Regions from separate parts of the Janthinobacterium sp. HH104 genome, predicted to be linked through region 2. Evidence: predicted binding sites of a transcription regulator. Region 2 holds the regulator's gene; each other region holds the start of a gene.

The links. Region 2 encodes sigma-54, which starts transcription at its own class of promoters, with help from an activator protein. Its sites were predicted from a motif close to TGGCANGNAANCTGCTTT; they were not measured.
Region 1: a site for sigma-54 is predicted at 7,658-7,675, ahead of JAB6_RS07390 (EDSAP-1 family PEP-CTERM protein). Genes of this name have one in related genera too.
Region 3: a site for sigma-54 is predicted at 3,247-3,264, ahead of JAB6_RS04615 (beta-propeller fold lactonase family protein). Genes of this name have one in related genera too.

Annotation. Positions count from the first base shown of each region.
Region 1 is NZ_LRIB01000023.1:31,806-42,318, forward strand. It holds gene JAB6_RS07350 (transglycosylase SLT domain-containing protein) at 1-957, shown strand, start outside; gene fabI (enoyl-ACP reductase FabI) at 1,060-1,848, shown strand; partial or broken gene JAB6_RS07360 (hypothetical protein) at 1,921-2,196, shown strand; gene JAB6_RS07365 (AlpA family transcriptional regulator) at 2,202-2,723, shown strand; gene JAB6_RS07370 (DEAD/DEAH box helicase) at 3,103-4,509, shown strand; gene JAB6_RS07375 (acyl-CoA thioesterase) at 4,597-5,055, opposite strand; gene JAB6_RS07380 (hypothetical protein) at 5,139-5,507, opposite strand; gene JAB6_RS29255 (hypothetical protein) at 5,637-5,774, opposite strand; gene JAB6_RS29260 (hypothetical protein) at 6,015-6,188, opposite strand; gene JAB6_RS07385 (glycosyltransferase) at 6,327-7,559, shown strand; gene JAB6_RS07390 (EDSAP-1 family PEP-CTERM protein) at 7,749-8,732, shown strand; gene JAB6_RS07395 (EDSAP-1 family PEP-CTERM protein) at 8,843-9,841, shown strand; gene JAB6_RS07400 (nitroreductase family protein) at 9,876-10,513, opposite strand, start outside.
Region 2 is NZ_LRIB01000054.1:87,019-97,531, forward strand. It holds gene JAB6_RS25075 (diguanylate cyclase) at 1-640, shown strand, start outside; gene JAB6_RS25080 (monovalent cation:proton antiporter family protein) at 641-2,620, opposite strand; gene JAB6_RS25085 (SIS domain-containing protein) at 2,729-3,739, shown strand; gene JAB6_RS25090 (HAD family hydrolase) at 3,739-4,272, shown strand; gene lptC (LPS export ABC transporter periplasmic protein LptC) at 4,315-4,926, shown strand; gene lptA (lipopolysaccharide transport periplasmic protein LptA) at 4,952-5,533, shown strand; gene lptB (LPS export ABC transporter ATP-binding protein) at 5,533-6,288, shown strand; gene JAB6_RS25110 (RNA polymerase factor sigma-54) at 6,293-7,771, shown strand; gene raiA (ribosome-associated translation inhibitor RaiA) at 7,841-8,203, shown strand; gene JAB6_RS25120 (enoyl-CoA hydratase/isomerase family protein) at 8,337-9,422, shown strand; gene rapZ (RNase adapter RapZ) at 9,423-10,286, opposite strand.
Region 3 is NZ_LRIB01000015.1:4,748-15,260, reverse strand. It holds gene JAB6_RS04625 (ABC transporter substrate-binding protein) at 1-822, shown strand, start outside; gene JAB6_RS04620 (TonB-dependent receptor) at 985-3,123, opposite strand; gene JAB6_RS04615 (beta-propeller fold lactonase family protein) at 3,328-4,284, shown strand; gene adh (aldehyde dehydrogenase) at 4,537-6,057, shown strand; gene JAB6_RS04605 (DUF779 domain-containing protein) at 6,112-6,501, shown strand; gene JAB6_RS04600 (PQQ-dependent methanol/ethanol family dehydrogenase) at 6,538-8,289, shown strand; gene JAB6_RS04595 (porin) at 8,577-9,737, shown strand; gene JAB6_RS04590 (4Fe-4S binding protein) at 9,795-10,513, shown strand, end outside.

The DNA of each region.
Region 1 (10,513 bases), on a different contig from region 2:
TTCAACCCGCAAGCGTTCTCGAGCGCCAATGCGGCCGGCATGTGGCAATTCGTGCCCGCCACGGGGCGCGATTTCAACCTCAAGCAAAACATGTTCAAGGACGAGCGCCGCGGCGTGCTGGCCTCGACCGATGCGGCCCTCACGTACTTGCAACGCCTGTATGACATGTTTGGCGACTGGCAACTGGCCCTGGCCGCCTACAACTGGGGCGAAGGCTCGGTGCAGCGCGCCATCAAGAAAAACCAGGCGCTGGGCAAGCCGACCGACTTCGAAAGCCTGGCCGACCTGATGCCGGCCGAAACACGCAACTACGTGCCGAAATTGCAAGCGGTGAAAAACATCATCGCCAATCCGGCCCAGTTCGGCCTGACCCTGCCCGTGGTCGACAACCAGCCCTACTTCACGGCCATCGACAAGACCAGCGACATCGACATCACCGTCGCCGCCCAGCTGGCCGAACTGTCGATGGATGAATTCAAGGCCTTGAATCCGCAATTTAACCGCCCCGTCATCATCGGTGGCGAAAAGACGAAGATTCTGCTGCCGCAGGAAAACGCCGCCAAGTTCACCACCAACCTGGCGCAATGGGGCCATGCCTTGTCGAGCTGGACCACGCACAAGATCACCAATGCGCGCGAACGCATCGAAACGCTGGCGTCGAAATTCGGCACCACGGCCGACGTGCTGCGCCAGGCCAACAATATTCCCCAGCGCACGCGTTTGCGCGCCGGCTCCACCATCCTCGTGCCGAAAACCTCGGCCACGATGAACAGCGACATCACCCAGGAAATCGCCGACAGCGCCACCATGCTGCTGGAAGCGGACCGTCCTGAACGGGTCGCCAAGGCCGTGCGCCGCGTCACCAAGGGCGGCAAGGTGCAAGCGGCGCCAATTTCCTTGGTGAAACCACGCATCCAGCGCGGCGGCGGTAACAGCCGAGCCAAGGCCCGTCACTGATCGCCTGATCCGTATAGATCCACCTCACCGGCCGCCACAGCTTTGCTGTCGCGGCCGGTTGCACATCCGCTTACCCGCCCACCTACCCAGACAGGAGTCGTCATGGCTTTCTTGCAAGGCAAAAAAATCCTCATCACGGGCTTGCTGTCGAACCGCTCCATCGCCTATGGCATCGCCAAGGCTTGCCACCGCGAAGGCGCCGCCCTCGCCTTCACGTATGTGGGCGAACGCTTCAAGGAGCGCATCACGGAATTTGCGGCGGAATTCGGCAGCGAACTGGTATTCGACTGCGACGTGTCCAGCGATGAACAGATCAGCGCCGTCTTCAGCGATCTGGCGCGCCACTGGGATCAGTTGGACGGCCTGGTGCACGCCATCGGCTTCGCGCCGCGCGAGGCGATCGCCGGCGACTTCCTCGACGGCCTGTCGCGCGACAGCTTCCGCATCGCGCACGACATTTCCGCCTACAGTTTTCCCGCCATGGCCAAGGCCGCCCTGCCCCTGCTGCATCCGGGCGCGTCACTCCTGACCCTGACTTACCTGGGCGCCGTACGTGCCGTACCCTACTACAACACCATGGGCCTGGCCAAGGCGTCGCTGGAAGCCTCCGTGCGCTACCTGGCCGAATCGCTGGGTCCGCGCGGCATCCGCGCCAACGGCATTTCCGCCGGCCCCATCAAGACCCTGGCCGCTTCGGGCATCAAGGATTTCAGTAAACTGCTGGGATTTGTGGCCGAACACGCCCCGCTGCGGCGCAATGTCACCATCGAAGAGGTCGGCAACACGGCCGCCTTTCTGCTGTCCGACCTGGCCTCGGGCATCACGGGCGAGATTACCTATGTCGATGGCGGCTTTTCGCAAGTGATGGCTGTCAATCCCGAAGTAGAGTGATGCGGTGATGGCCGATATTTTGTGGTTGTCATTTGACAACCTCGAAATATCGACCTACATTGGAGGCATCGCATGGCGCGCTCCTCGCATCCCAGGAAAGAAATCGAAGCGGCGCTGCGCCACGCGGAAAGCCAGGGCTGGCGAGTGGAAGTGGGCGGCAGCCATGCCTGGGGCAAAATGTCGCCCCTACAATGACGACGGCTGCCGCTGTGGAGAGGTTGCATCGCCTGCATCTGGAGCACGCCGAAAAACCCGGGCAACTACGCGCGGGCGATCCGCCGGGTGGTCGACAATTGCACTTTCAACAAACTGATGCACGACTGCATGCAACGCAAATCCAGAGGATAACCATCATGGATTACATCTTCACTCTCAAGTACCGCCTGCCCGACCACGAACACGACCTCGACGCGCTGGCCGGGCGCCTGGGCAGTGGCGGTTGCGACGACGCCCTGGTCGGCATCGGTCAAGCGGGACGCCTGGCACTGGAATTCACGCGCGAGGCCAGCAATGCCAGGGAGGCGCTGCTCAGCGCCCTGGCCGACGTCAAGGCCATCGTGCCCGAGGCCGTGCTGGTCGAGGCCTCGCCCGACTTCGTGGGCCTGACCGACGTGGCGCAAGTGCTGGGCCTGTCCCGGCAAAACCTGCACAAGCTGATGAGCAAATACCGCCACAGCTTCCCCGTGCCCGTGCATGAAGGCAGCGCCACCATCTGGCACCTGGACGACGTACTGGCGTGGCTGCACGCAAAGGGAACGTATCAGCTGGAACGCAGCCTGGTCGAACTGGCGCAGGTCACCCGGCAAATCAATCTGGCCAGGGAAACGCGACAGGCGCCGCCGCTGCCCGCCGACATCGTGGCCATGCTCAACTGAACGGGCGAAAACTGCGTATTCCTACTGATTTCACATAGGAAACATGCGCAAAACGTGGTAGGACTTTCGTTTCTTCCCATTTAGCCCGTGCAAAACGGCGTCAAATACGGTATAGTGTCGTTGTGCGCTGCAATATGTTCCCTTGAAGCGATGGCAACACCGCAGTCATGCACTACAAACTTAGCAGCTTCGCAAGCCTTAGCGCATCCACAGGATGCCGCTTATAAAGCCCTCCCGCCTTGTGTGTCGCACCTGACACCGTCCCGGCGCAAAGCTTTTGTGCCGAAATTTCTTTCTAGTTGAGTCATTTCGTTTTGGTTGGCGTTGCTATTTTGCGTTCTGCTTTTTGCAAGAACGCTGATTTTTACGAAAGAAAAGAATGACATTTGAATCCTTAGGCCTGCATCCGTCCATCATCGCCGCACTGACCGAATCGGGCTACACCGCGCCAACCGCGGTACAGTCGCAAGCGATTCCAGCCGCGATCGAAGGCCGTGACCTGCTGGTCTCGTCGCAGACCGGTTCGGGCAAGACCGCAGCTTTCATGCTGCCGTCGCTGCACAAACTGGCCAGCGCCGAACAAAGCGCCGCCGGCAAGACGCCAAACCAGGAAATGCAAGCATCGCGCGCCCGCGGCGAGCGTCCACGTTTCAAGGCTGCCCAGCCAAAAATGCTGGTGCTGACGCCAACGCGCGAACTGGCCCTGCAAGTAACCACCAACACCGACAAGTACAGCACCGGCATCCGCCGCATCAAGGCTGTGTCGATTCTGGGCGGTATGCCTTACCCTAAACAGATGCAATTGCTGGCCAAGAATCCTGAGATTCTGGTCGCCACCCCTGGCCGTCTGATCGACCACATGGACTCGGGCAAGATCGACTTCTCGCAACTGGAAATCCTGGTGCTGGACGAAGCCGACCGCATGCTGGACATGGGTTTCATCGACGACATCGAAAAAATCGTGGAAGCGACGCCAGAAGGCCGTCAAACCATGCTGTTCTCGGCAACCTTGGACGGCGTCGTGGGCAACATGGCCCGCCGCATCACGAAGAACCCACTGGTCATCCAAGTGGCAAGCTCGAGCAACAAGCATGAAAACATCACCCAGCGCGTCCACTTCGTCGACGATCTGTCGCACAAGAATCGCCTGCTGGACCACCTGCTGCGCGACGAATCGCTGGACCAGGCTGTTGTGTTCACCGCCACCAAGCGTGACGCCGACACCATCGCCGACCGTCTGAACATCGCAGGCTTCTCGGCTGCCGCTTTGCACGGCGACATGCATCAGGGCGCGCGTAACCGCACCCTGGACGGCATGCGCCGCGGCCAGGTCAAAGTGCTGGTTGCCACCGACGTTGCCGCCCGCGGTATCGACGTGCCAACGATCACCCACGTGTTCAACTACGATCTGCCGAAGTTCCCTGAAGACTACGTCCACCGCATCGGCCGTACCGGCCGCGCTGGCCGTAATGGCCTGGCCATCTCGCTGGTGAACCACGCTGAAGGCATGAACGTCAAGCGCATCGAACGCTTTACCAAGCAATTGATCCCGGTCAATGTCATCGAAGGTTTCGAACCGAAGAAAACGGCATCGGCACCACGTTCGAGCGCCCGTCCAGGCGGCTGGAAACCAGGCGACAACCGTGGCGGCGCGAAGCCAGGCCAACGCACGTTCAGCAAGCCAGGCGCACCACGCAAAGACGGCGCACCTAGCACCGGCGGCGGCTACAAGGGTTCCAACCCGCGCAGCACCGATGGCGCACGCCGCAGCTACGGCGACCGTTAATCACGGCGCCATGCCGCCAGCCGGCGGCAAGCAATAAAAAACGGCCACCAGATCGCTCTGGTGGCCGTTTTTTCATGTCCGCTGCCTTTATTTCTTCGACACCTTCTGGCGCGACAGCTTGCGCAGCTTTGCCTGCTCGAAGCGCGCGTGCTGCTCTGGCGTCTCGAGCACCAGCGGCGGCACGGCCACCGGCTTGCGGTTGGCATCCACGGCCACCATCGTGAAGTAGCAGCTGTTGGCATGGCGCACCAGGCGCTGCTGGATGTTTTCCGTTACCACGCGGATACCCACTTCCATCGACGTCGTACCCGTGTAATTGATCGAGGCGAGGAACGTCACCAGCTCGCCCACGTGAATAGGCTGCAGGAACATCACCTGGTCCACGGACAAGGTCACCACATAGCTGCCCGAATAGCGGCTGGCGCAGGCGTAGGCGACACTGTCGAGGTATTTGAGGATGGTGCCGCCGTGCACGTTGCCGGAAAAGTTGGCCATATCGGGCGTCATCAGGACCGTCATCGTCAGTTCGTGGGCCGACCAGTTCATCGCGCTGTCCAAAGTGTTCTCCAAGGGGGAAATTAAAAGTGAGGGAAGATGTGAAAACCGGCCCCAGGGGCCGGTTGTGAGCCTTACAGGCCCAGGGTGTCGATGTCGGCCAGCGATTCGCGGCCCTTGTCGGAAATGTCGTGGCCTTCGCCTTCGGCGCGCGCCACGATGTGGGCTTTCTTGCCCAGGAAATACGCCACGTCCGTATCGAGCTTGGTCAGCGGATCGGTGGCGACAGCGCGCAAACCCATGATGCAGCGGCGCAGGAACAGCAATTGTTGTGCTTTCTCGGTGATGGACAGACGGCCATCGCGCGCATAGCTGAGCAGCTTCAGACCCGACAGGCGCTTGGCATTGCGGGCAACGCAAGCACTGGGGCGCTCGGTCTTGATGCCGCGTGCAACTTGCTCCAGCGCGTCATATTCATCGGTTGTTAATTTCTCGTTCTTCATTACTTTTCCATAAAAGGCCAGGTGTTCGGCCCCCATGGTACGCGCCCCGCTGCGCATCGGCAACAGGCAACGTGAATCTACCGCCGCCCGCCATGCGGCCAGGCGACGGAAACACGGGCGTGACGAGCGTTATTTGTAGCTGCGCAGCAGCAGCCATGCCAGGCCGCAACCAGCCACGGCGCCCGCCAGGGCCAGCGCCACGAGGTGTTTGCTGGTGATCACAGGCCGCCGGCCCAGGTAGATTTTGTTATGCAAGGAATTGCCCACGATGGTCTCCTGTACAAGAATTTTTATGATGTCTCATTATAAGAACAGAATCGTGACGGCCGCATGACACTCAGCAGTTGGAGCTTGATTTGTATCCGCTCGGCAACATTTATGCGCATTTTTGTTGTTTAAATGGCGTGCCTCTGGCGAGGCCCGCGCCTTCAATTTCCGATTGGAAATAAACATCGCGCGCGCCTGCCCGCCGCCACCCATGGCGCGGCGCCACGGTCCGAGAACCGTTCAATGCATTTTCACGGGCGGTGGTGGCGGCGTTGGTTCCTCGACCGGCACGGGGTCGATGTGCGGCGGCGGTTCTGGCGGCGGCTTGAGGGGATCGCCTTCGGGCGGTGGCGGTATATCGGGTTCGGGCGTGCTGTGCGCACGCAGCGGGGCAAGATGGAATTGTGGCTGCATGGTGGCCTCCTTTGCCCCACTGTAGCTGATGCAGCCAAATCCTGGCGCCCGCCATTGGCCCGCTGCAGGGGAACTAAACGGCGTGGCGCCACTCCAACTTCGCAGGCATCCCCTCCAGCACGAGTACAAGCGACCCCTATGGCGCGCAAGAAAATCCTCTTTATGGCCGAGGCAGTGACCCTGGCCCATGTTGGCCGTCCCCTGAGCCTAGCCCAGGGCCTGGACGAGGCAAAATACGAGGTGCATTTTGCCTGCGCCGATGGGTATGACTTTTGTTTCAAGCAAGCCCCGTTCCGCCGCTGGCGCATCGACAGTATTTCATCGCTGCAATTTCTGCAGGCGCTGGCGCACGGCAAGCCCGTGTATACGGAAAGCACCTTGCACGCGTATGTGGAAGACGACTTGCGCCTGCTCAATGCCGTCCAGCCCGACCTCGTGATCGGCGACTTCCGCCTGTCGCTGTCGGTCAGCGCGCGCCTGCAGCGCATTCCCTACATTACCGTCAGCAACGCCTACTGGAGTCCCTGGGTGCGCCAGCACTACACGGTGCCCAACCTGCCCCTGACGGGCGTGCTGCCCATCTGGCTGGCCGATCCCCTGTTCCGCCTGATCCGCCCGCTGGCCTTCGCTTCGCACGCCGTGCCCCTGAACCGCGTGCGCCGCCGCCATGGCTTGCCATCGCTGGGCAGCGACCTGCGGCGCATCTATACGGATGCCGACCGCACCTTGTACGCGGATATTCCGCAACTGTTCCCGCCGCACGGCATGCCGTCCACGCACGACTACCTGGGTCCCATCATCTGGGCGCCGCCGCTCGACTTGCCGGACTGGTGGCAGCGCCCGGAACTGAGCAGCGGACGGCCCATCATCTATGTCACCCTGGGCAGTTCAGGCCAGGGGCAATTGCTGCCGCGCGTGCTGCGCGCGCTGGCGCCCCTGCCCGTCACCGTATTGGCGGCCACGGCCGGCACCATCCGCGTCGATGCCGTGCCACCGAATGCCTATGTCGCGCCCTTTCTGCCGGGCGACGCGGCCGCCCGGCGCGCCAGCCTGGTGATCTGCAACGGCGGCAGCCCCACCAGCCAGCAAGCGCTGACGGCAGGCGTGCCCGTCATCGGCATCGCCAACAACCTCGACCAATTTCTCAACATGCACGGCATCGTGGGCGCCGGCGCCGGCCTGCTGCTGCGCGCCGACCGCTTCCAGGAAACCGCTCTGCGCCATGCCGCCACGCGCATGCTCGACGATGGCCGGGCCAAGCTGGCGGCGCGCCAGCTGGCCACGGCCATGCGCGACTATGTGCCCGCGCAACGCTTGCTGCCCCATATGCACGCCCTGCTGGGCTCGTTGCCACAAGGCGGACAGCCTTGAAAGGCTGGCGTCGGTTTTTCTTACAGCGCATCCGGCAAAGCTTGCACCGCGTCAACAAAAGCACGCCAAGTCATTGATTTTAAAAGAACCTCATGCGTTGGCATGGAAGTCGCTAGGTACTGGCCATGAGCACCTGCCGACAGGTCTCAGGCAAGACTTCCAGACTCACTCAACCATGAGGTGAATACAATGAAACTCTCGAAACTGAAACTGCTCCCGGCCGCAGCGGCATTGGCCATGCTGTGCGCCGCCGGTAGCGCACAGGCGGGCGCCTACGGCTATTCGTACAACAACATCTTCGGCCTGGTGATCGCCGTGCCGACGGGCCAGATCACGGTGGCCAACAGCACCACGATCTCGCGCAGCACGGCCACCCTGAATGGCGTGAGCGTCATCAATGGTGGCGCCGGCTCGCTCGATGCCCCACGCGCCAACGTCGGCCCCGTCATCAAGGGCGAAAACGACTTCACGCAACAAGGCCCGGCAGGCAACTATTCACGCGGCGATGCGCAAATCGTCAGCACGCAGTTCCCTTCGTTCCCGCCAGGCTCCACCTCCACCCAGGCCGTCAACGTGGCCGAAGCCCACCTTGACGGGCCTGCCGGCACGGCCGATGCGTCCGGGCGCAACGGCTCGACCACGGGTTTCTCGGTCGATTTCGTCGTCGGCTCGCCCACGGCAACCCTGAGCTTCGACTTCCTGGCGTCGCCCTTCATGCAGGTCTTCCTGCAAAGCACGGTCGGGCAGCTGTCCACGGCCACGGCCAACCTGGTCGTAACCTTCACCATCACGGACGCGGCCGGCGCGACGGTATTCAACTGGACGCCGGACGGCGTGATCGGCTCGGGCATCTTCGGCGGCACGGAAAACGCCGATGGCGCCAACCTGAACACCAGCCTGGCGACCAATTTCCTCACGCGCGGCAATCTGTTCACCTACGACCCTTCCGGCTGCGGCACGCCCACGGGCACCGGTGTGGGTACAGCGTGCGGCAGCAACTTCAGCTCCGTCAGCAATGCTTTGACGGCCGGCAACTACACCTTGACCTTGAATGCGGTAGAAAGCGTGGACTTGGTGAAACAGGCGGCGACACCCGAACCGGGCACCTTGGCCTTGCTGGGCCTGGGCCTGGCCGGCCTGGGCTACGCCCGCCGCCGCAAAGTTGCCGCCTGAACCAGGCAACAGGGGGGATTCACAGGCGAGGGAGTCTCCTCGCCTTTTTTTTATGCGGCAAGCCTGTCGGTTTTCCTTACAACGCGGCCGACCAGGAGATGAGGATTTTCATGACTACATTTTTATGCACCCGACTTTCAATGGCCCTGCTGGCCTTGCTGTTGCTGGCCGGCAGCGGCACTGCCAGCGCCGCCGCCTACGGCTATTCCTACACCAGCGTCTTTGGCCTGGTCATCAGCAATCCCACCGGTTCCACCACCTTGATCAGCAATATCGACCTGTCGCGCACCACCGCCACGCTCAACGGCAGCAGCGTCATCAACGGTGGCAGCAATGAGATCGACGCGCCGCAAGCGACACGCGGCGCCGTGACCAAAGGGCAAAATGATTTTACCCAGCAAGGCATGGGCAACGCCGCGTATGCGCGCGGCGAGGCACAAATCATCACTTCGCAAATTCCCCCGTTCCCGCCGGGCTCGACCAGTACGCATACGGTGAATGCGGCGGAAACCTTCCTGACGGGCGGCGGCAGCGCCGACGCCTCGGGACGCAACGGTTCCAGCACGGCCCTGGCCATCAATTTCGTCGTCGGCCAGCCGGGCGCAACCCTGGCCTTCGACTTCCAGGCCCTGCCCTTCATGCAGCTGTACCTGGACGCGCTGGCCGGCACGGGCTCGGCGGCCACGACGAATATGGCGATGACGTTCAGCATCATCGATGACAATGGCCAGATCGTCTTCAACTGGGCGCCCGACGGCAGCCTGGGCTCCGGCATCCTGGGCGGCACCGAACTGGCCGACGCCGCCAACCTCAATACGGGCTACGCGCAAACGCCGCTCACCAGCGGCAGCGTATTCACGTACGACCCCAGCGGCTGCGGCGCGCCCACGGGCACGGGCACCGGCAAGACCTGCGGCGGGCAATATGGCGCCATCACGGACAACCTGGTGGCGGGCAACTACACCCTCGTGTTGAACATGCTGAACAGTTCCGAACTGGCCTACGTGCCAGGCGTCACCCCGGTGGCGCTGCCCGGCACCTTGCCGCTGCTGGCGGCGGGCCTGGCAGCGCTGGCGTGCCTGGCGCCACGGCGCCGGCACCGGCACTGATGCTGACGCCGTGGCGCGCACGGCGTCACGCGCGCTACTGCCCCGTTGTGGGCGCCACCAGCAAGTCTTGCAGCGGACGGCGCAAGGAGCGTGCACTGGCCGCCGGCCCCGCACCGATGCGTCCGAGGAACACGGCCCGTTCGACCGCCGCCGCCCCCAGCACGCCTTGGCATTGCACGGCCAACTCCTGCGCCATTTCCTGCATGCCATCGGTGCGCGAAAAGGTGCGCCGCTCGCGCACATAGCGGGCAAAGATCAGCGGCGTCAGTTCCGGCTGCAATTGCAGTCCCAGCTGCGTGGCCGTCAGCCAGAAGCGCTGCATGGCACGGCCGGCCGCCACATAATCGTCGATATGGCGCGGCGGCGCATCGGCCAGCAGCGCGAAATGCGCGGCGCAATACAGGCCCGGCAGCAAGTCCATCTGCAGCCGCGGGGCAATGGTGCCGCCCAGCCAGGTATTGAAAAAATCCACGCGGCGCCAGCTGTGCATGACCCAGCGCATCAGGCGCGCCGTCATCGCATCGACGCCGAGCGCCTGCTCCGGGATGCGGTCGTTACTGAAGCGCGCGCCCCATTCGATCACGTCGCGGTGCACCTTGTGCGCTTCGGGCATGGTCAGGCGCAGCTTTGCATTGTCGAACATCAGCCGCGCGCAGGCCAGCCGCGCGCGCC
Region 2 (10,513 bases):
CAGCGACGTGACGCGCTTTACGCCCGCGCTGGGCACGGATTTCGTCAAGCACATGGCGTCCATCATCGCCATTTGCCTGGAAAACGTGATCAGCAATGAAATGCTCAAATACATCGGCTTGACCGATTCCCTGACGGGCGTCTACAACCGGCGCTATATCGACCGCCGCCTGCTGGAAGAAATCGCCCGCGCGCGGCGCCAGAATTATTGCATCTCATGCATGTATATCGATATCGACCATTTCAAGCTGGTCAATGACACGCATGGCCACCAGGGCGGCGATGAAGTGCTGCGCGAAGTGGCCACGCGCATCCGCACGGAATTGCGCCGCTCCGATGCACTGGGCCGCTTCGGCGGCGAGGAATTCGTCGTGCTGCTGATCGACGCCGATCTCGACAGTGCGACCTTCGTTGCCGAACGCATCCGCGCCAGCATCGCCGGCACCATGTTCGACTTGCCGGGCAGCGCGCAGGCGTGGGTCAGCGTGTCGATCGGCGTGGCCAGCCTGGAAGCGGACGCGGCGCTGCTGCCGATTGAAACGGTGGCGCAGCAACTGGTGGCGCACGCGGACCAGGCCCTGTACCAGGCCAAGGCCGATGGCCGCAACAAGGTCGTCAGCTGGAAAGCGCAGCGCGACTGATTATTTCAACAGCAAGGTCTCGGCTTTGGCCACGGCGTCGGCCGTGCCGCGCAGCACCACCACGTCGCCGCTGGCCAGCTGCGTCTCGGGGGTAACTTCCAGGCGGCCGCGGCCGCGGCGGATGGCCGTCACAAACGCGCCGCAGCCGGCCACGTCGACCGCACTCAAGGGCAGTCCCACGCAATGCGCGTCTTCGCTGACGGTGACCGTATGCAGGCGTTCCAGCTCGGCATCATCGCCCGCGTCGCTGGAACCGTGGAAATAGCCGCGCAGCGAGGCATAGCGTTCCTCGCGCGCCGCCTGCACCCGGTGCACCACGCGGCGCAGGGGCACGCCCATCATGATCAAGGCATGTGAAGCGAGCATCAGGCTGCCTTCCATCAATTCCGGCACCACTTCGGCCGCGCCCGCCTTCTTCAACTGGTCGAGGTCGGTATCGTCGTGGCTGCGCACGATGACGGGCAGGGTCGGCGCCATTTCGTTCAGCAGATGCAATAACTTCAGTGCCGAGGGCGTGTTGGCATACGTGATCACGACGGCGCTGGCCCGGTAGATGCCGGCCGCCACCAGGCTTTCGCGCCGGCCCGCATCGCCATACGAGACGTTGGCGCCCGCCAGCTGCGCTTCCTGCACCCGTTCCGGGTCCAGGTCCAGCGCGTGGTATTCGATTTTTTCTTCCTCCAGCAGGATGGCCAGGCTTTGCCCGCTGCGTCCGAAGCCGGCGATCAGCACGTGTTTTTGCGACGCCATGGTGCGGGTGGCGATCCTGGTCAGCGCCAGCGACTGCATCATCCAGTCGTTGGCCGCCAGTTTCATGACGATGGCGTCGGACTTGGCGATGAGGAAGGGCGCCACCAGCATCGACAGCACCATCGAGGCCAGCACCACCTGCACGACGAACGGGTCCATCAGCTTGATGCCGCCAGCCAGGTTCAGCAGCACGAAGCCGAACTCGCCCGCCTGCGCCAGTCCCAATCCCGTGCGCAAGGCCACGCCGTTGCTGGACCCGAACAGCCGGGCCAGGCCCGCGATCAGGGCAAATTTCAGCAGCACAGGGGCGCATAGCAAGAGCAGGACCAGCCACCAGTTATCGAGCACCACGCGGATATTGAGCAGCATGCCGACCGTGATGAAGAACAGGCCCAGCAGCACGTCGCGGAAGGGCTTGATATCCTCTTCCACCTGGTGCTTGAATTCCGTCTCGGAAATGAGCATGCCGGCAACAAATGCGCCCAGGGCCAGCGACAGCCCGGCCCGTTCCGTGATCCACGCCGCGCCCAGGGTAATCAAGAGCAGGTTGAGCATGAACAATTCTTGCGAGCGGCGCTTGGCAACGATGGTCAGCCAGCCGCGCACCATCTTCTGGCCGATGAACAGCAGCAAGATCAGTACGACCAGAGCCTTGCCGCCGGCCCAGGCCAGGGTTTCGGCCAGGTTGTCCGAATCGCGCGTGAGGGCCGGAATCAGGATCAGCAACGGCACGACGGCCAGATCCTGGAACAGCAGGATGCCGATGATCTTGCGGCCGTGTTCGCTTTCGAGCTCGAGCCGCTCCGTGAGCATTTTCGAGACGATGGCTGTCGACGACATGGCCAGCGCGCCGCCCAGGGCGAACGCGGCTTGCCAGCTCAGGTGGATGTAGGCGGACAGGTAGCGCCCGACGAACCAGCCGAAGACGACGGTGGCGATGATGGTGGTGACCACCTGCGCCATGCCAAGGCCGAAGACGATGCGCCGCATGGCGAGGAACTTGGGCAGAGAAAATTCGAGCCCGATGGAAAACATCAGGAAGACGACGCCGAACTCGGCCAAGGTATGGCTGGCCTCGTTTTCGGCCGCCAGGCCCAGCGCATGGGGGCCGATGACGATGCCAACGGCCAGGTAGCCCAGCATGGGCGGCAAATGCAACATTCTGAAAGCGACCACGCCCAGCACGGCGCTGCCGAGTAACATCAGGGTCAGTTCAAGCGAGGAAAACATGGGTTGCCCGGTACGGTCAATGGAAATCGTTGTTTGTTGTGACTGGCAAGTTTTTTGCTTTCCTAATTCGTTTATACTTTGGGCATGAGTGTAACCCATGAAAAAACAATGCTGAAAGCTTTTGATCGAATTGACATGCAAGCGACGACCGAGCGCGCTGTCGCGCTGGCCCGCACCACCTTGCAGATCGAGTCCGACGCCATCGTTGCGCTGCACGCGCGCCTTGCCACGGACGACAGCGTGGGCCGCGCCGTGGCGCTGTTGCTGCAATGCAAAGGAAGAGTCGTCGTCTCCGGCATCGGCAAGTCCGGCCATATCGCGCGCAAGATTGCCGCCACCCTCGCTTCCACCGGCACGCCGGCCCTGTTCGTGCATCCGGCCGAAGCGGCCCATGGCGACCTGGGCATGGTCACCTCGGACGATGCTTTTATTGCCATATCGTACTCGGGCGAATCGTCCGAGCTGATGGCCATCATGCCTGTCGTCAAACGCATGGGCGGCGTACTGATTTCCATGACGGGCAAACCGAATTCCAGCCTGGCCCAGCTGGCCGATGTGCACCTGGATATTTCTGTTGAGAAAGAAGCCTGCCCACTGAACCTGGCGCCGACGGCCAGCACCACCGTCACCCTGGCCTTGGGCGACGCGATCGCCGTGGCCTTGCTCGACTTGCGCGGCTTCAAGGAAGAAGATTTCGCCCGCTCGCACCCTGGAGGCGCCCTGGGTCGCCGCCTGCTCACGCATGTGCATGACGTCATGCGCAGCGGCGAAAGGGTGCCGAAAGTGCCGGTAGAGGCATCCCTGCTGCAGGCGCTGGAAGAAATGACGAAGAAGGGCATGGGCATGACGGCCGTCGTCGACGCGGACAACCGCCCCGTGGGCGTGTTTACGGATGGCGACTTGCGCCGCATGTTCGAGCGCGTGCAGGATTTCACGCAAGTGGCGATCCGCGACGTCATGCATGCGCAGCCGCGCAGCATCGCGCCCGAACGCCTGGCCGTCGATGCCGTGGCCGTGATGGAGCAGTTCCGCATCAACCAGATGCTGGTCGTCGATGCCGACGGCAAGCTGGTGGGCGCCCTGCATATCCATGACCTGACGCAAGCGAAGGTGATCTGATGGACAGCGTAGCGGACAACCTGGCGCGCGCGGCCAAGGTCAAACTGATGATCTTTGACGTCGATGGCGTGCTCACCGACGGCAGCCTGCATTTCGGCCCCGATGGCGAGATGATGAAAACGTTTAATGTGTATGATGGCCTGGGCATCAAGCTGCTGCAGGAATCGGGCGTGCAGACGGCTATCATCAGCGCGCGCCGCTCGGCCATTACGGCACGCCGCGCGCAAGACCTGGGCATTACCCATGTGCACCAGGGCGGCCACGACAAGCTGACGCCGTTTCGCGAACTGCTGGCGCTGACGGGCTTGACGGAAGAGCAATGCGGCTACATCGGCGACGACGTCATCGATGCGCCCATCCTGAAACGCGTGGGTTTTGCCGTCAGCGTGCCGGGCGGGCGTCCGGAAGCGCAGGACCTGGCGCACCATGTGACGCAGGCCGGAGGCGGCCGCGGCGCGGTGCGCGAGATCTGCGAATTCCTGCTGCGCGCCCAGGACAACTATGCGCGCGTCATGGCGCCGTTCCTGGAGTGAGGCGCACCTTGCCGCCAGTGATATTGGAAAGAGTGAAACCCTATGCGTAAGCCAGGAGGCGCCCATCGCTGGCGCACGATTTTTACCCTGCTGGGCGCGGTTGTTGTCGCGCTGGCCAGCTTTTGGCTGCTCGAAGTGATGAACAAGAACAGCCAGGACATCAAGGCCAGCAAGCATCTGGATGAGCCCGATTATTTCATCACCAATTTCAGCCTGGTGCGCATGGATTTGACGGGTAAGCCCAGCTATATCGTGTCGGGCACCAAGCTCACGCATTATCCGGCCGACGATTCGTCCGATATCGACCAGCCCTTCGTGCGCAAGCTCACGCCCGGCATGCCGCCGTTGAACATGAATGCGGAACTGGCGCATATCGACCAGGACAATACCAGGCTGCAACTGCACCGCAAGGTCGTGATCGACCGCGCGGCCAGTCCGAAGGCGCAGAACCTGACGGTCAGGACGGAAGCGCTGACGGTGTTTCCGGACGAGGAAAGAATGGAAACGGACGTGCCTGTCGATATCCTGACGGGCACCTCGCGCCTCAATGGCATCGGCATGAAAGCCAATAACGCCACGGGCGTGGTGGAAGTGCAGAATGCGCTGCGCATGGTCCTCCCGCCGAAACCGCGCCCTGCCGCGGCGGCAAAATGACAGAATGAAACAAGGAAACCATACTATGAAGAACATCTTGCTGTTGACCGTATTTTCGCTGGCCATCATGGGCGTGGCGCATGCCGAGAAAGCCGATTCCGAGAAGGAAGCCGTCATCACGGCACGCAGCGGCCACGTCGATGACGTCAAGCAAGTGCGTACCCTGACGGGCGACGTCGTGCTGGTCAAGGGCACCCTGACCATGAAGGCGGGCCGGGCATTGATCACGGAAGACCCGCAAGGCTATCAGTTCATCACCTTCTGGGCCGATCCCGGCAAGCTGGCCACGTTCCGCCAGAAGCGCGATGGCGCGGGCGACCTGTGGGTCGAAGGCGAAGCGGAGCGCGTGGAATACGACAACAAGACGGAAGTGGTGAAACTGTTTTCCAAGGCCAAGCTGACGCGCCTGGAAGGCACGAAAGTGACGGACGTGGCCAATGGCGCCTTCATCTCGTATGACAGCCGCAAGGAAGTATTCAAGATGGAAAATTCCGACAGCGGCACCAGCACCTCCGATGGCGGCAGCGTGCGCATGGTGATCCAGCCGAAGACCAAGGCGCCTGAAGCGGAGAAAGCGCCGGCCACGCCTGCGCCAGGAAAGAAATAATGGACAATACTCGTTGCGGCAGCACCCTGATCGTTCGCGGTCTGCAAAAAACCTATGGCAAGCGGCAAGTCGTGCATGATGTCTCGCTGCAAGTCGAATGCGGCGAAGTGGTGGGTTTGCTGGGCCCGAACGGCGCCGGCAAGACCACCTCGTTCTACATGATCGTCGGCCTGGTGCCGTCGGACGGCGGCAGCATCGACATCAGCGGCGTGGACATTTCCAGCCTGCCGATCCACCGCCGCGCGCAGATGGGCCTGTCCTATCTGCCGCAGGAAGCGTCCGTCTTCCGCAAGATGACGGTGGAAGACAATATCCGCGCCGTGCTGGAAATCCAGACCGTCGAAGGCCGTCCTTTGAAGAAGGCCGAGATCGAGGAGCGCCTGGATAAGCTGCTGGCCGATTTGCAGATTGAAAAGCTGCGCGAGAACCAGGCCCTGTCCCTGTCGGGCGGCGAGCGCCGCCGCGTGGAAATCGCCCGCGCGCTGGCCACGGATCCCCGTTTCGTGCTGCTCGATGAACCGTTCGCCGGCGTCGATCCGATCGCCGTGATCGAGATCCAGCGCATCGTGCGCTTCTTGAAGGAGCGCAATATCGGCGTGCTGATCACCGATCATAATGTGCGCGAGACGCTGGGTATTTGCGACCGTGCCTACATCATCAACCAGGGCTCGGTACTGGCGTCGGGACGCCCCGACGACATCATCGCGAACGAGTCGGTACGCCGGGTCTATCTGGGCGAACACTTCCGCATGTAAGCCAATGAAACAATCATTGCAGCTGCGCACTTCGCAGCACCTGGCACTGACGCCGCAGTTGCAGCAATCGATACGCCTGTTGCAATTGTCCACCCTGGAATTGCACCAGGAACTCGAACAACTGCTGACGGACAATCCCTTGCTCGAGCGCCTCGACGATCCGCTCGACCGTTCGCTGCGCCTGCTGTCGGACGGGGCCTTGAGTTCCACGGCGGCGCCGGCCGAAGCGCCGCCCCAGCCGCCAGGCCAGGAGGCGCCCGCGGCGCCAGCCGAAGCGGAAACCTTTGACGGCGAGGCGGGCGAGGGTCCGGCCGCGGCGGATGGCGGCGACAGCGACTGGAGCGAGGCGAGCCGGGGCAAGGCGCCCGACGACGAAGATTCCCGCCCGCAACTCGAGGCCCATCACTGCACCCTGCGCGAACACCTGATGGAGCAGATGCGCGTGACGGTGCTTGAATTGCGCGACCGCGCGCTGGTCGAGCTGATCATCGACGCGCTCGACGACAATGGCTACCTGGAAGAGTCGCTCGACGACATCCTGGCGCGCCTGCCGGAAGAGCTGGAAATCGACGCCGACGAGATGCGTACGGCCTTGTCGCTGCTGCAAAGTTTCGATCCGCCCGGCGTGGGCGCGCGCAATGCGTCCGAATGCCTGGCGCTGCAGATCAAGCGCTTGCCGCACATCGCCATGGTGACGCGGCGCATGGCCCTCGTCATCGTGGAAAAGCACCTGGCCTGGTTTGCCCAGCGCGATTTCAACAAGCTGAAAAAAGCCCTCGATTGCGACGATGAAGACTTGCGCGAAGCACAGACGGTGATTCGCCAGTGCAATCCGCATCCGGGCGCCGTATTCGCCTCGGACGTGTCCGATTACGTGGTGCCCGACGTCGTCGTCAAGCGCGCGCGCAATGGCTGGCAAGTGACCCTGAACAACGACGTCATGCCGCGCCTGCGCGTCAACGCCATGTACGCCAACCTGCTTAAGCAGGGCAAGGGCGAGGGCGCCATGGGCGCACAGTTGCAGGAAGCCAAGTGGCTGATCAAGAATATGCGCCAGCGTTTCGACACGATCCTGCGCGTGGCACAGGCAATAGTAGAAAGACAAAAGAACTTTTTCTCGCACGGGGCCGTTGCCATGCGCCCCCTTGTGCTCCGTGAAATAGCTGATACACTGGGTTTACACGAGAGTACTATCTCGCGGGTAACAACTCAAAAGTACATGCTGACCCCGCACGGCATGTTCGAGTTGAAATATTTCTTTGGTAGCCACGTCGCCACCGAAGCGGGGGGCGAAGCGTCATCGACGGCGATACGGGCATTGATCGTGCAACTGACAGGAGCAGAAGACCCTAAAAATCCTTTATCCGACAGTAAGATTGCGGACATGCTGGGGGAACAAGGCATGGTGATTGCGCGACGTACTGTTGCCAAATACCGGGAAGCGTTGAAAATTCCGCCAGTGAGCCTGCGTAAGTGTTTGTAAGTTTTTTTCGGTTCCTCTGCGGGCCGGATAGGATGGACCGCACGAACCCGATCATCTTTAGGAGTGTGTATGAATCTCACCATCAGCGGACATCATCTCGAAGTGACACCAGCCATCCGTGAATACGTACAAACGAAGCTGGAACGCGTGAAACGTCATTTCGATCAAGTTATCGATATCGCCGTGATTCTGACCGTGGATAACCTCAAAGAGAAAGAAAAACGTCAAAAGGCCGAAGTCAACCTGCGTTTAAGTGGCAAAACCGTCTATGTGGAAAGCCTGGCACAAGACCTGTATGCCGCGATCGATGCCCTGATCGACAAGCTCGATAGGCAAGTGATGAAATACAAAACCAAAGTGCAAGGGCACGGTAAAGAGGCGATCAAGCATCTGCCAGACAACTCCGAGGAAGACGCCGTCGTCGCCGTTTAAGGCCACCCGCTTCCAGCAGTTGTGATCAACTAAGGGCGCACATTGCGCCCTTTTTTGCGCCTGGACCTTTTGAATGCAATCTTCCCCGCGCAGGCGCTAAAATGTTTGTACTTTTACTTTTTTCACGCCTGCCATGAGCGACTTCGTCCAGACCTCCATCCGCAACCGCACGGGGCACATCGTGCTCGACCGTCCGAAAGCCTTGAATTCCCTGTCGCTGGAGATGGTGCGCGCCCTGAGCGCTGCCCTGCTGGCCTGGCGCGACGATCCGCAGGTGGACGCCGTCGTGATCCGCTCGAGCAGCGAGAAAGCACTGTGCGCCGGCGGCGACATCCGTTTCTTCTACGATGCGGGCCTGGCCACGCCGCAAGGCGGCAGCGCCTTGCTGGAAGATTTCTTTACGGAAGAATACGCGTTAAATCATGTGATCCATTTCTATCCGAAACCGTATATCGCCGTGATGGATGGCGTGGTGATGGGCGGCGGCATGGGCGTGGCGCAAGCCGGACCCGGCAACCGCCTGCGCATCGTCACGGGCCGCACGCGCATGGCCATGCCGGAAGTTAATATTGGCTTGTTCCCGGATGTGGGCGGCAGTTATTTCCTGTCCCGCCTGGCCGGCCAGCTGGGCCTGTACCTGGGCTTGACGGGCTTGACGATCAACGCGGCCGACGCCCTGTACACGGACCTGGCCGATGTCTACCTGCCCGAGGCGCAGATGGGGGCGCTGCTGGCCCTGTTCGAGTCGACGCCGGGCGAGGCCTTGCCGGTCGCCATCAAGGCGCTGGCGGCGCCGTTCCAGGCCGAGGCGGGTATCGCCTCGCTGGCGGCGGCGCGCGTGGCGCTGGACCGTCACTTCGGCGCCGGCTCCGTGGCGGCCATCATGGCCTCGCTGGCGCAGGACGACAGCGCGTTCGCCAGCAAGGCGCTGGCGGCCATGCGCCTGCGCTCGCCTTTGATGATGTCGGTAACTCTGGAATTGCTGCAGCGCGGGGCTCACTTGGGCGTGGCCGATTGTCTGCGTCTGGAGCGCACGGTGGTGCGCCACAATTTCGAGCATGGCGAAGTGCTCGAAGGCGTGCGTGCGCTGGTGGTCGACAAGGACAATGCGCCGCGCTGGAACCCATCAAGCCTGGACGAGGTCGATGCTGCCATGGTGGCGCGCTTCTTCGCACCGGTCTGGCCGGCGTCAGCGCATCCGCTGCGCCACCTGAATTAACTAGCTACGTTCGCGGTGGCGCAGCACGACGCGCTCGTTGGGGCCGAAGTATTGCGCCAGCCGTTCCGCCATGTACACGGAGCGGTGCTGGCCACCCGTGCAACCGAGGGCCACCGTCAGGTAGCTGCGGTTGTCGGACTTGAATGACGGCAGCCATTTTTCGATGAAGGCGCGGATGTCGGCCAGCAGTTCCAGCGCGCTCGGCTGCGCGTCGAGGAAGGCGATCACGGGCGCGTCGCGGCCGTCGAGCGGGCGCAGCGCCAGGTCGTAATAGGGATTGGGCAAGGCCCGCACGTCGAAGACGAAATCGGCGTCCAGCGGCACGCCCAGCTTGAAGGCGAACGATTCGAAGAACAGGGTCAGCGGCGCGCGTTCGGAAGCGATCATATCCTTGATCCAGGCGCGCAATTTGTTGGCGCTCAGCTCCGACGTGTCGATCACGTGGCCCAGCTGTTCGATGGCCGACAGGCGTTCACGCTCTTCCGAGATGCACTCGATCAGGGTGCGGCGGCTGGCCGGATTCTGGTTCGGGCGCAATTCATGCGACAGCGGATGGCTGCGCCGCGTTTCCGAGAAGCGCGCCACCAGCGAATGCGTGGTGGCCGTCAGGAACATGACCTTGACGTCGTGTCCCTGGTCGCGCAGCAGCGCCACATTGTGCGGCAGGCTGACGAGCGACTCGGCGCTGCGCGCATCGACGGCGACGGCCAGTTGCGGTGTACCTTCGTCGAGCAGGGTTTGCACCAGGCTGGGCAGCAAGGCCGGTGGCAGGTTGTCGACACAATAGTAGCCGGTATCTTCCAGCACATTGAGCGCGACGGATTTACCGGAGCCGGATATTCCGGTGATAAGGACGATATGCATAGCCCGATCATACAATAAAGATCGGCACTCTGCTCCAAGGCAATTGTCTTTACAAATTATTGCAATTTGGACTGTGGTATTTCTTTGCTGCACACGTCAACCATGTTGTCGGATTACGCGGGGCTTTGCCCCGCCTCGGCGGCCCGCTAATCCGACCTACGTTGCTAATCGCCACTCATGGCGAGTCGTCGGTGCAGCAGGGAATTCACGCAGCACTGCTGCGTGCC
Region 3 (10,513 bases), on a different contig from region 2:
CAACTCCGGGGCGTGCGCGCGATGATCTCGCTCGCTTGCCTGGCGCTGTGCGCAGCCGCGCCGGCGCACGCCGACTGGCAGAAAGTGCAGCAGTCGGGCAGCCTGAAAGTGGCTGTATATAACGAGTTCGCGCCGTTTTCCGACAAGGGTATAGGGATCGATATCGACATCGCCGAAGCGCTGGCGAAAAAGCTGGGGCTGAAACTGAGTTTGCTGCCATTTCCCGCCGGCGAAAATCTGAACGACGATTTGCGCAATATGGTGTGGAAGGGGCATTACCTCGGTTATGGCCCCGCCGACGTGATGCTGCATGTGCCAGTCGACAAGAAGTTGATGGCGGATAACGACAAGGTCGAGATCTTCGCACCGTACTACGTGGAAACCGTGCGCCTGGTGCGCAGCGCGCAATCCGTGCCGCAATTCGACGGCGTCGCTTCGCTGGCCGGCAAGCGTATCGGCGTGGAAAAGGTGTCGATCGCGGCCATGCTGATGTTGGGCGAAGACAATGGCAAATACCGCGACGACGTGCGCATCTTCGATACGGCAGCGGAAGCCTTGCAGCAATTGCAGGCGGGCAAGCTCGACGCCGTGCTGGCCAACCGTTCGGAAATCGAATCGGTGCTGAAGAGCGATCCCGCTTTCCCCTTGAGCGAAGTGGCGTTCGCCCGCTTGCCGCGTGCAGGCTGGGCCGTGGGCCTGGCCGTCAGCAAGCAACAGCTCGACGTGGCCAAGTTGCTGCTGGCAGCCATGAACGAGATGGCGGCCAGCGGCGAACTGAAAACCATCTTTGAAAAGTATGGCGTGAAGGAAGCGCGGCCCTGAAGTAGCTTGCTCTGGTTTTAAAGCCCGCGCATCGGAAGATGTGCGGGCTTTATTGTCATAAGAACGCCTGAAAAATGTTCAGGGCAAGGCGCATTGCCGCAGGCAGTACGAATAGTACGACCAGGCAATGCAACGCGGCCATGGACTTTTTCTCAGGTGTTCTTAAAACGAGTATTGGGCGCTGACACCCAGCAGCCAGTTACGTCCTGGCGCCGCTTCATAGTAGCGCTTGTTGCTGTCGCCGACGATGACGGAGCCCACGTAGGTCTTGTCGAAAAGATTGTTCAGGCGGGCAAATTCCTTGAAGCGCCAGTTCCCCACGTTTTGCTTGGCGTTGAAGCGCGCATTGAACACCGTGTAGCCGGGCGCCGGTTTTTCGATGTTGCTGTCTTCCGCGTAGACCTGGTTGCTGGCCACGCTTTCCAGCGCCGCGCCAAAGCGGTCGAGCGTATCTTTCCACGCCAGTTCCGCGAACAGGTTGGCGCTGGGCACGCCAGGCAAACGGCTGCCTTCGCGTACGCTGCCAAACGCCTGGTCATACACGGCGTGCAGGCTGGTCAGTGCTACTTTTGCCGTGAAACCATATGGCAGGCTGGATTCCAGCGACACTTCCATACCTTGGCGCAAGGTTTTACCTGCATTGCGATAGCTGGTGCGCCCGCCGCTGGACTTGTCGACTACCAGTTCGTCGTTGGTCTTGATCTGGAACACGGCCGCGTTTACGTGGGTGTTGTTGGCGATCCTCGCCTTGATACCCGCTTCCAGGTTGGTGCTGGTGGCCGGTTTCAGCTGGTAATTGAAGCCGCCACCCGTGCCCGAGTAAAACAGTTCATTCAAGGTAGGCGCTTCGAAGCCGCGCGCGGCGCTGGCGTACACGTTGACGTTCGGCGTCAGTTTATACAGCAGACCCAGCACCGGTGTCGTGTGGCTGAACTCGAGGCTGCCGCTGTCGTTCCCATTGCTGAGATAGCGGTCGTTCACCAACACTTTCATCTTGCTGTAGCGCACACCTGCGCTCAGCAGCCATGGGCCGCTTTGCCATTCCGCCTGGATATAGGGATCGAGGCTGGAGACGACATTCTGCTCGTCGCGGCGCAGCTTGCCTTTCACGCCAAACGTGTTGCCGATGTAATTTTCATAGCCGGTGCGGTCATCGCTGGAGCGGCCGTAATCGATGCCGATGGTGGTGCTCAGCTTGCCGCCGGCCAACTGGTTCACGTGCAGCCAGTTGGTATCGATGCCGTAGAACTCACGCTGGAAGTCGACCACGCCGCCTGAATGGCTGGGCGGTGCCTGGAAGCCTTTGGTAAAAGCCTGGTACTGGATCACGTCGCGGTTGCCGCCATACACCATCACATGCAGGCGGTCGTCGCCGAACGACTGTTCATAGGTGGCGCCGATTTGCTGGTGGTCGATGCTCTTGCGCGTGTTGTAGCGCTCGGCCAGGGTGCGCTTCGGGTTTTGCGTGTCGTTCGCATCGGTTTCGCCAGCGCGCGGGTCGCGGGCAAACGTGGCCCAGGTGGCGCCCAGCGGATCTTGCGTGTTGCCTTGGTGCAGGCTGTTGGCAACGATGGTCAGCTTGCTGTCCGCATTGGGCTTGACGGTGATCTTGCCGAACGCCTGTTCGCGCGTGGCGGCGCTGTGGTCGCGGAAACCGTCCGTGCGGAAGCGCGAGCCGTCGAGCACGTAGCCGATGCCGCCTGCCTGGCCTTGCGCCGTCAAGTCCACTTTGTTGGTGCCGTAGCTGCCGCCCACCACATTTAATTCGACGGATGGAGGATTTTGCCCATCCTTGGAAAACAGCTGGATCACGCCGCCCGAGTGGTTGCCGTAGATGGCAGAAAACGGTCCGCGCAGCACTTCGATGCGCTCGGCCGTATCGAGGTTGAAGGTGGCGGCCTGGCCTTGGCCGTCGGGCATGCTGGCAGGAATGCCATCGCTGATCAGTTTGACGCCGCGCACGCCAAAGGCCGAGCGTGCGCCGAAGCCGCGCGACGAGATTTGCAAGTCTTGCGCATAGTTCTGGCGGTTTTGCACGACCAGGCCCGGCACGGCGGCCAGCGCTTCTGACGCGTTGACGCGGATTTGGCCATCCTGGATGCGGGCGCTGTCGACGACGTCGATCGAGGCCGGCACTTCCTGGCTTGGATGGGCGATGCGGCTGCCGCTGACGACCACCGTATCCATGAGTTGCCCGGCGGCCAGATCAGCTGCCTCGGCGGCAAAGACGTGAGGGGCGAGGGTAGCGCTGCCGGCGACAAACAGGCTGGCGATGGTGTTCAGGCGGAAACGGTGCTGCATGCGGATTCTCCAATGTGAATAAAAGCCTGCTTTGGTCGCGTGCGCGGCGCAGGTCTGCATCGTTGTATCAAGCAATATGCCTGCCATGTCTCCATTGGTGGGCTGAAATTATACGCGTGTCAGTGGCATGGCGTTTGCATACAGCAATGTTCAGATGCGCCGATGCCGCGCGCTTTTCCTGTGTTTTGCCATCGAAAGGTGATTATGCCCAACTTCTTCTCGCGCTTGCGCCAAGTGTGCTGGCTGCTGCCTGCGCTCGCCAGCAGCGCCCTCCAGGCTGCTCCATTTGCCTATGTTCCCAATGAAAAATCGGGCACCTTGAGCGTGATCGACACGGCGACCGACCAGGTCGTGCGCCAGATTGCAGCCGGCAAGCGTCCGCGCGGCATCGCCGCCGACCCCACCGGGCGGCAATTGTTTGTCACGGATGCGGCCAGCAGCGCCTTGCTGCTGATCGATAACGCTGGCGGCGCCCCCCTGCGCACGGTGGCGCTGGGCAAGTCGCCCGAAGGCGTCAGCGCTTCGCAAGACGGTCATTACGTGGCCGTGGCCGTCGAGGAAAACAATAGCGTGGCCTTGCTCGATGGGCAGACGGGCGTCTTGCTCGCCGATATCAAGGTGCATGGACGCAATCCGGAACATGCCGTTTTCAGCCCCGATGGGCGCTGGCTGCTGGTCAGCGCGGAAGAGGCTGAACAAGTCGATGTCATTGATGTGGTGCAACGCCGCCAGGTGGCGTCCATCGCCGTGGGATTGCGCCCGCGCGGCATCGGTTTCAGTCCGGACTCGGGCCGCGCCTACGTGGCGTGCGAACTGGTCAATGCCGTCTACGTCATCGACATGGCCGCGCGCAAGGCCATCGCCACCATTCCCGCTGGCAAGAATGCAAACGGCATCGTGGTCCATCCCAGCGGCAAGCAGGTGTATGTCTCGAACGGTATCGATGGCACGGTGATGGTGATCGACACGGCCAGCAACGAGGTCACGGCCACCATTCCCGTCGGCAAGCGCCCGTGGAACATGGCCATCACGCCCGATGGCGCCAAGCTGTACGTGGCCAATGGCCGTTCGAACAGCGTTTCCGTCATCGACACGGCCAGCGCGCGCAAGGTGGCCGATATTGCTGTAGGTGAATTGCCATGGGGCGTGGTGATTCGTTAATGGCACAGGAACAGGTGTTCCAGTCTGGTACACCTGTTCCATTGTGCAGCGGCTCAAGCCCGGGCATGCGCTGAAAAGCACACCGGTATTGACGCTAGGCCCTTGTAACAAGGGTAAAAGCGGCTAAGTTTGTAGTGGGATGCCGAGCTGGCACGGCATTTGCGGAAGACTCCGTGTACTCACCCCATCTGTACCAGGACGTTTGATTTTAATTACAGCAATTCCATTCTAATTAACCCGATAGAGGACGACATGAATCTCGCAGACATCAGCAAACTGGGCGTAGCCAATCCCTTCAAACAACGCTATGACAATTACATCGGCGGCAAATTCGTTGCCCCGGTAAAAGGTGAATACTTTCCTAACATCACACCGATCACGGGCTTGCCATTTTGCGAAATCGCCCGTTCCACGGCGGAAGATGTCGAGCTGGCCTTGGACGCCGCCCATGCCGCCAAGGATGCCTGGGGCAAGACGTCGCCTGCCGAGCGCGCCAATATCCTGAACCGCATCGCCGACCGCATCGAACAGAACCTGAGCCTGATCGCCACGGCGGAAACCATCGACAATGGCAAGCCGATCCGCGAAACGATGAACGCCGACATCCCGCTGGCCATCGACCATTTCCGTTATTTCGCCGGCTGCATCCGCGCGCAAGAAGGTTCCGTCGCGCAAATCGATGCGGAAACCTATGCCTACCACTACCACGAGCCGCTCGGCGTCGTGGGCCAGATCATTCCGTGGAATTTCCCGATTCTGATGGCTGTGTGGAAACTGGCGCCAGCCCTGGCCGCCGGCAATTGCGTCGTGCTCAAACCGGCCGAGCAGACGCCGGCGTCCATCATGGTGTTGATCGAGCTGATCGGCGATTTGCTGCCGCCGGGCGTGCTGAACATCATCAATGGTTTCGGCCTGGAAGCGGGCAAGCCGCTGGCGTCGAGCAAGCGCATCGCCAAGATCGCCTTCACGGGCGAAACGGGCACGGGCCGCCTGATCATGGGCTATGCCGCGCAAAACCTGATTCCCGTCACCCTGGAGCTGGGCGGCAAGTCGCCGAACATCTTCTTTGAAGACGTGATGGATGCCGACGATGATTATTTCGACAAGTGCCTGGAAGGTTTTGCCATGTTCGCGCTGAACCAGGGCGAAGTCTGCACCTGCCCATCGCGCGTGCTGATCCAGGAATCGATCTACGAAAAATTCATCGAACGTGCCTTGAAGCGCGTGGCCGCCATCAAGCAGGGCAATCCGCTCGACTCGTCCACCATGATCGGCGCGCAGGCGTCGCAGGAGCAGCTGGAAAAAATCCTGTCCTATCTCGACATCGGCCGCCAGGAAGGCGCCGAAGTGCTGGCCGGCGGCGAGCGCAACACGCAGGCGGGCGATCTGGAAGGCGGCTACTACGTGCGTCCGACCGTGTTCAAGGGCAACAACAAGATGCGCATTTTCCAGGAAGAGATTTTTGGACCGGTCGTGTCCGTGACCACTTTCAAGGATGAGGCCGACGCGCTGGCGATTGCCAACGATACCTTGTACGGCCTGGGCGCCGGCTTATGGACGCGCGATGGTTCGCGCGCCTTCCGCATGGGACGCGCCATCCAGGCGGGCCGCGTGTGGACCAATTGCTACCACCTGTATCCAGCCCATGCCGCGTTCGGCGGCTACAAGCAATCGGGTATCGGCCGCGAAAACCACAAGATGATGCTCGATCACTACCAGCAAACGAAGAACTTGCTGGTGAGCTATAGCCCGAAAGCGCTGGGCTTCTTCTAAACCGGTACACGCGCCGCGCCTGTCGTCCAGGCGCGGCGCGCAGAAAGGGATGCCATGAGTGCAGCAATTGCCCGGGTGGTCGCCACCGATGCGGCGCTGGAAATGATGGACAAGTTGCGCCAGCGTCACGGCCCGCTGATGTTTTTCCAGTCGGGCGGTTGCTGCGACGGCAGCGCGCCCATGTGCTATGCGCTGGGCGAGTTCGATGTCAGCGATACCGACATCTATCTCGGCAATTTGAATGGTACACCGTTCTACATGGGACTCGAGCAATTCGAGTACTGGGAGCATACCCAGTTGATTATCGATGTGGTCGATGGCAATGGCGGCATGTTTTCACTCGACAACGGCACGGGCAAGCGCTTCTTGACGCGTTCGCGCCTGTTCACCGATGAAGAGTGCGCCTTGCTGCATGCCCAGCCGCATGAGCACCGCAAGACTTGATACACACACATACTAATAAAACAGAGGGAGATGATTGTGCAGAAAAAAATTATGGGGATACTCGTCGGTTTGGGTTTGGCATCGCTGGCCCAGGCGGCTGACGTGGGCAATGTCACCAATGCCATGCTCGACAGCACGGCGAAGAATCCAGCCAGCGTCCTGTCGTTCGGCATGGGCACGCAGGGCCAGCGCTATTCGCCGTTAACGCAGATCAATGACAAGACCGTGGCCAAGCTGGTGCCGGCCTGGTCGTTCTCGTTTGGCGGCGAAAAACAGCGTGGCCAGGAATCGCAGCCGCTGATTCATAACGGCAAGATGTTCGTCACGGCATCGTATTCGCGCATCTTTGCCGTCGACTTGAAAACGGGCGCCAAGCTGTGGAAGTACGAGCATCGCTTGCCAGACGGCATCATGCCCTGCTGCGACGTGGTCAACCGTGGTGCGGCCCTGTACGGCAACCTGGTGATTTTCGGCACGCTCGACGCCTACCTGGTGGCGCTGGACCAGAACACGGGCAAGATCGTCTGGAAAGAGAAAGTCGACGATTATGCAGCCGGCTACTCGATGACGGCCGCGCCGCTGATCGCCGAAGGCTTGCTGCTGACGGGCGTGTCGGGTGGCGAATTCGGCATCGTGGGGCGGGTCGAAGCGCGCAACCCCATGACGGGCGACCTCGTGTGGAGCCGTCCGACGGTAGAGGGCCACATGGGCCACCGCTACGACAAGGATGGCAAGGCGATTGACAATGGCGTGTCCGGCACCGCGAACAAGACCTGGCCCGGCGACCTGTGGAAAACGGGCGGTGCCTCGACGTGGATGGGCGGCACCTACGATCCGCAAACCAAGCTTGCCTACTTTGGCACCGGCAACCCGGCGCCATGGAACAGCCACTTGCGTCCCGGCGACAATCTGTATTCGTCGTCCACCGTGGCGCTGGACGTGAAAACGGGCCAGATCAAGTGGGCGTATCAAAACACGCCGAACGACGCCTGGGATTTTGACGGCGCCAACGAATTCGTCACCTTCGACATGGATGGCAAGCGCTACGGCGGCAAGGCCGACCGCAACGGTTTCTTCTATGTGATTGACGCCAACACGGGCAAGCTGCAGAACGCCTTCCCGTTTGTGAAGAAAATCACCTGGGCCAGCAGCATCGACCTGAAGACGGGCCGGCCCAACTTCATCGCCGCCGGCCGCCCCGGCGACCCGACCAAGGGAGAGGAAGGCAAGAAGGGCACGACCGTGTTTGCCGCACCGGCTTTCCTCGGCGCCAAAAACCAGATGCCGATGGCCTACTCGCCGCAAACCAAGCTGTTCTATGTGCCGGCGAACGAATGGGGCATGGATATCTGGAACGAGCCGATCAGCTACAAGAAGGGCGGCGCTTTCCTCGGCGCGGGCTTCACCATCAAGCCCCTGTTTGACGACTACATCGGCGCCATGCGCGCCGTCGATCCGAAGACGGGCAAGATCGTCTGGGAAATCAAGAACAACGCGCCGCTGTGGGGTGGTGTGATGAGTACGGCCGGTAACCTGGTGTTCTACGGCACGCCGGAAGGTTTCCTGAAAGCCGTCGATGCGAAGACGGGCAAGGAGCTGTGGAAATTTCAGACGGGCTCGGGCGTCGTGGCGCCGCCCGTCACGTGGCAGGATGGCGACACGCAATATGTGGCCGTCGTTTCCGGCTGGGGTGGCGCGGTGCCGCTGTGGGGCGGCGAAGTGGCGAAGAAGGTCAACTTCCTGGAACAGGGCGGTTCCGTGTGGGTCTTCAAGCTGGCATCGAAGTAATGGGGTGAAGCACCCGGGCCACACGGATGGGTGTCTCCCTGTCCGCCAGGTGCTTTCTTTTTGCTGACGGCCCAGGCCGTCAGTTTTTTGTTTACCTAGATGGCCGATACGCATACTTGCGGTCAAAAAATGAACACTGTCAGTGGCGATTGATCCGCCGCTGCACACGTTCAATACGCTTTTTTTCTTTCTCCCTCTGAGGCTTGCTGGGCACGCTTATTGCCAAAGCTTGAGGTACATCAATCACTGGTGTGCACACTAAAAACAGAGAAGAAAGAGGAGAAGAAATGAACACATGGATCAAGCTGGGGAGCCTCGGTGTCATGACAATCGCAGCGGTGGGACAGGCGCAAGCCGTCGATATCAAGGCTGGCGACTGGACCGTGTCGGTGGGCGGCATCGTCAACGCCTACTACACGCAAGTGTCGTGTTCGGGCGATGCGGTGGGCGGGCTGGCGCTGGGCGGCCAGGCGCTCGGTTGCGGCGGAGAGAAGGACCGCACCACCATCGGCAACGGCTTGCTGCCCAACGGCTTGATCACCTCGGCGAGCTCGAGGCTGGGCGAGTACGACGTGAAAGCCTTGATCGGCATCTACAACTCGACGGCCACGGACAGCGCCATCAGCCAGAACAGCGTGGTCGACGTGCGCCAAGCCTTCTTCACGTTTGGCAATGAGCAGATGGGCACCTTCAAGCTGGGCCGCGACTATGGCATCTTCGGCGCGAACGCGATTTTGTCCGACATGACCTTGCTGGGTTCGGGCGCACCCGTGCAGGCGACGCAGCGTGGCCGCGTGACCCTGGGCCATATCGGCGCCGGCTATACCTATCTGGGCAACTATGGCCAGATCATGTACAGCTCGCCGAAGTCGGGTGGCGTTGGCGTCGATGTGGCGCTGGTCAGTCCGGTCTCCGATACGCCCATCGTGGCAGGCTCGACCTATTCTTCGAAGTCGAGTCCGCAAGTGCAGGCGCAGCTGACGTATGCGCAGGAAGGGTTGAAGGCGTGGCTCGGCGTGAAGTCGCAAAAATTCACCTCGAAAACGCCAGGAGTCGATGACCTGACCATGCGCGGCGTGGAAGTGGGTGGCTCGTACCAGATGGGCCCGGCTAGCGTACTGGTCAACTTCCAGGGCGGCAAGGGGCTCGGTATCTTGTCCGATGCGGACCAGGGCGATACCAAATCGAAGAACTGGCTGCTGCAAGGCACGTATAAAACGACGGACAAGCTGAAGCTGGGTTTGTCCTACGGCATCAGCAAGAACGACGACAACACGGCCGGCACGGGCGGCTTGAAGTCGAACGCCAACCTGACCCTGGGCGCGTATTACTCGCTCAACAGCGCGATCACCCTGGTAGGCGAGCTGGGCCAGACGCGCTCGAAAGGTTTTGCCGGCGGCGAAGCGAAGATGAATGGCGTGTCCCTGGGCGGCATTATTTTCTTCTAACTCAACAACGCGGCGCCTTGCGACAGGGCGCCGCACGGAGCACCATGCATGCGGATAATGCGCTTGTTCATAGCTTGCTGGCTATTCCTGTTTATCCTCGGACAGGCCTGGGCCGGTGTGCTCACCAAGGCCGAGCTGGCGCGGCGTTTTCCCGCGCCCATCGTCGTGGGCGACAAGGAGACCGATTTGCCCGTCTGGCCCTTGTTCCGCCAAAACGCCACGGCGACAGAGCTGGTCGGCTACGTTTTTGAGTCGGTGGACCTGGCGCCCATTCCCGGCTTTTCCGGCGTACCCGTCAATCTGCTGATCGCCATCGATCCGAAGGGCAGTTTTCTCGATGTCGCCGTACTGTCGCAGCACGAACCCGTGTTTCTCGACGGCTTGGGCGAAGCGCCCTTGTTTCAGTTCGTCAAACAGTACCAGGGCTTGTCGCTGAAACAGAATATCGCCATCGATGCGCGAACCAAGCGCGCGCCGGATGCGACCCACGCCGATATCGATGGCGTATCGAAGGCCACGGCTTCCGTGCGCATCATCAACCAGAGCGTGCTGGCCTCGGCCTTGAAAGTGTCGCGCAAAAAACTCGGTTTTGCGCAAGGTCGTGACCCCGACCAGATTGCCCGCATCCGCATGGAGGTATTCGAGAAACTCAGCGTGGCGCAGATGCTCGACCAAGGCTTGATCCAGCATGTGCGCTTGAGCAACAAGGACGTGGAAGCCTTGTTTGCCGGCAGTCCCGGCGCGGGGCTCGAACCGGAAGCCGCGCGCGATCCGGA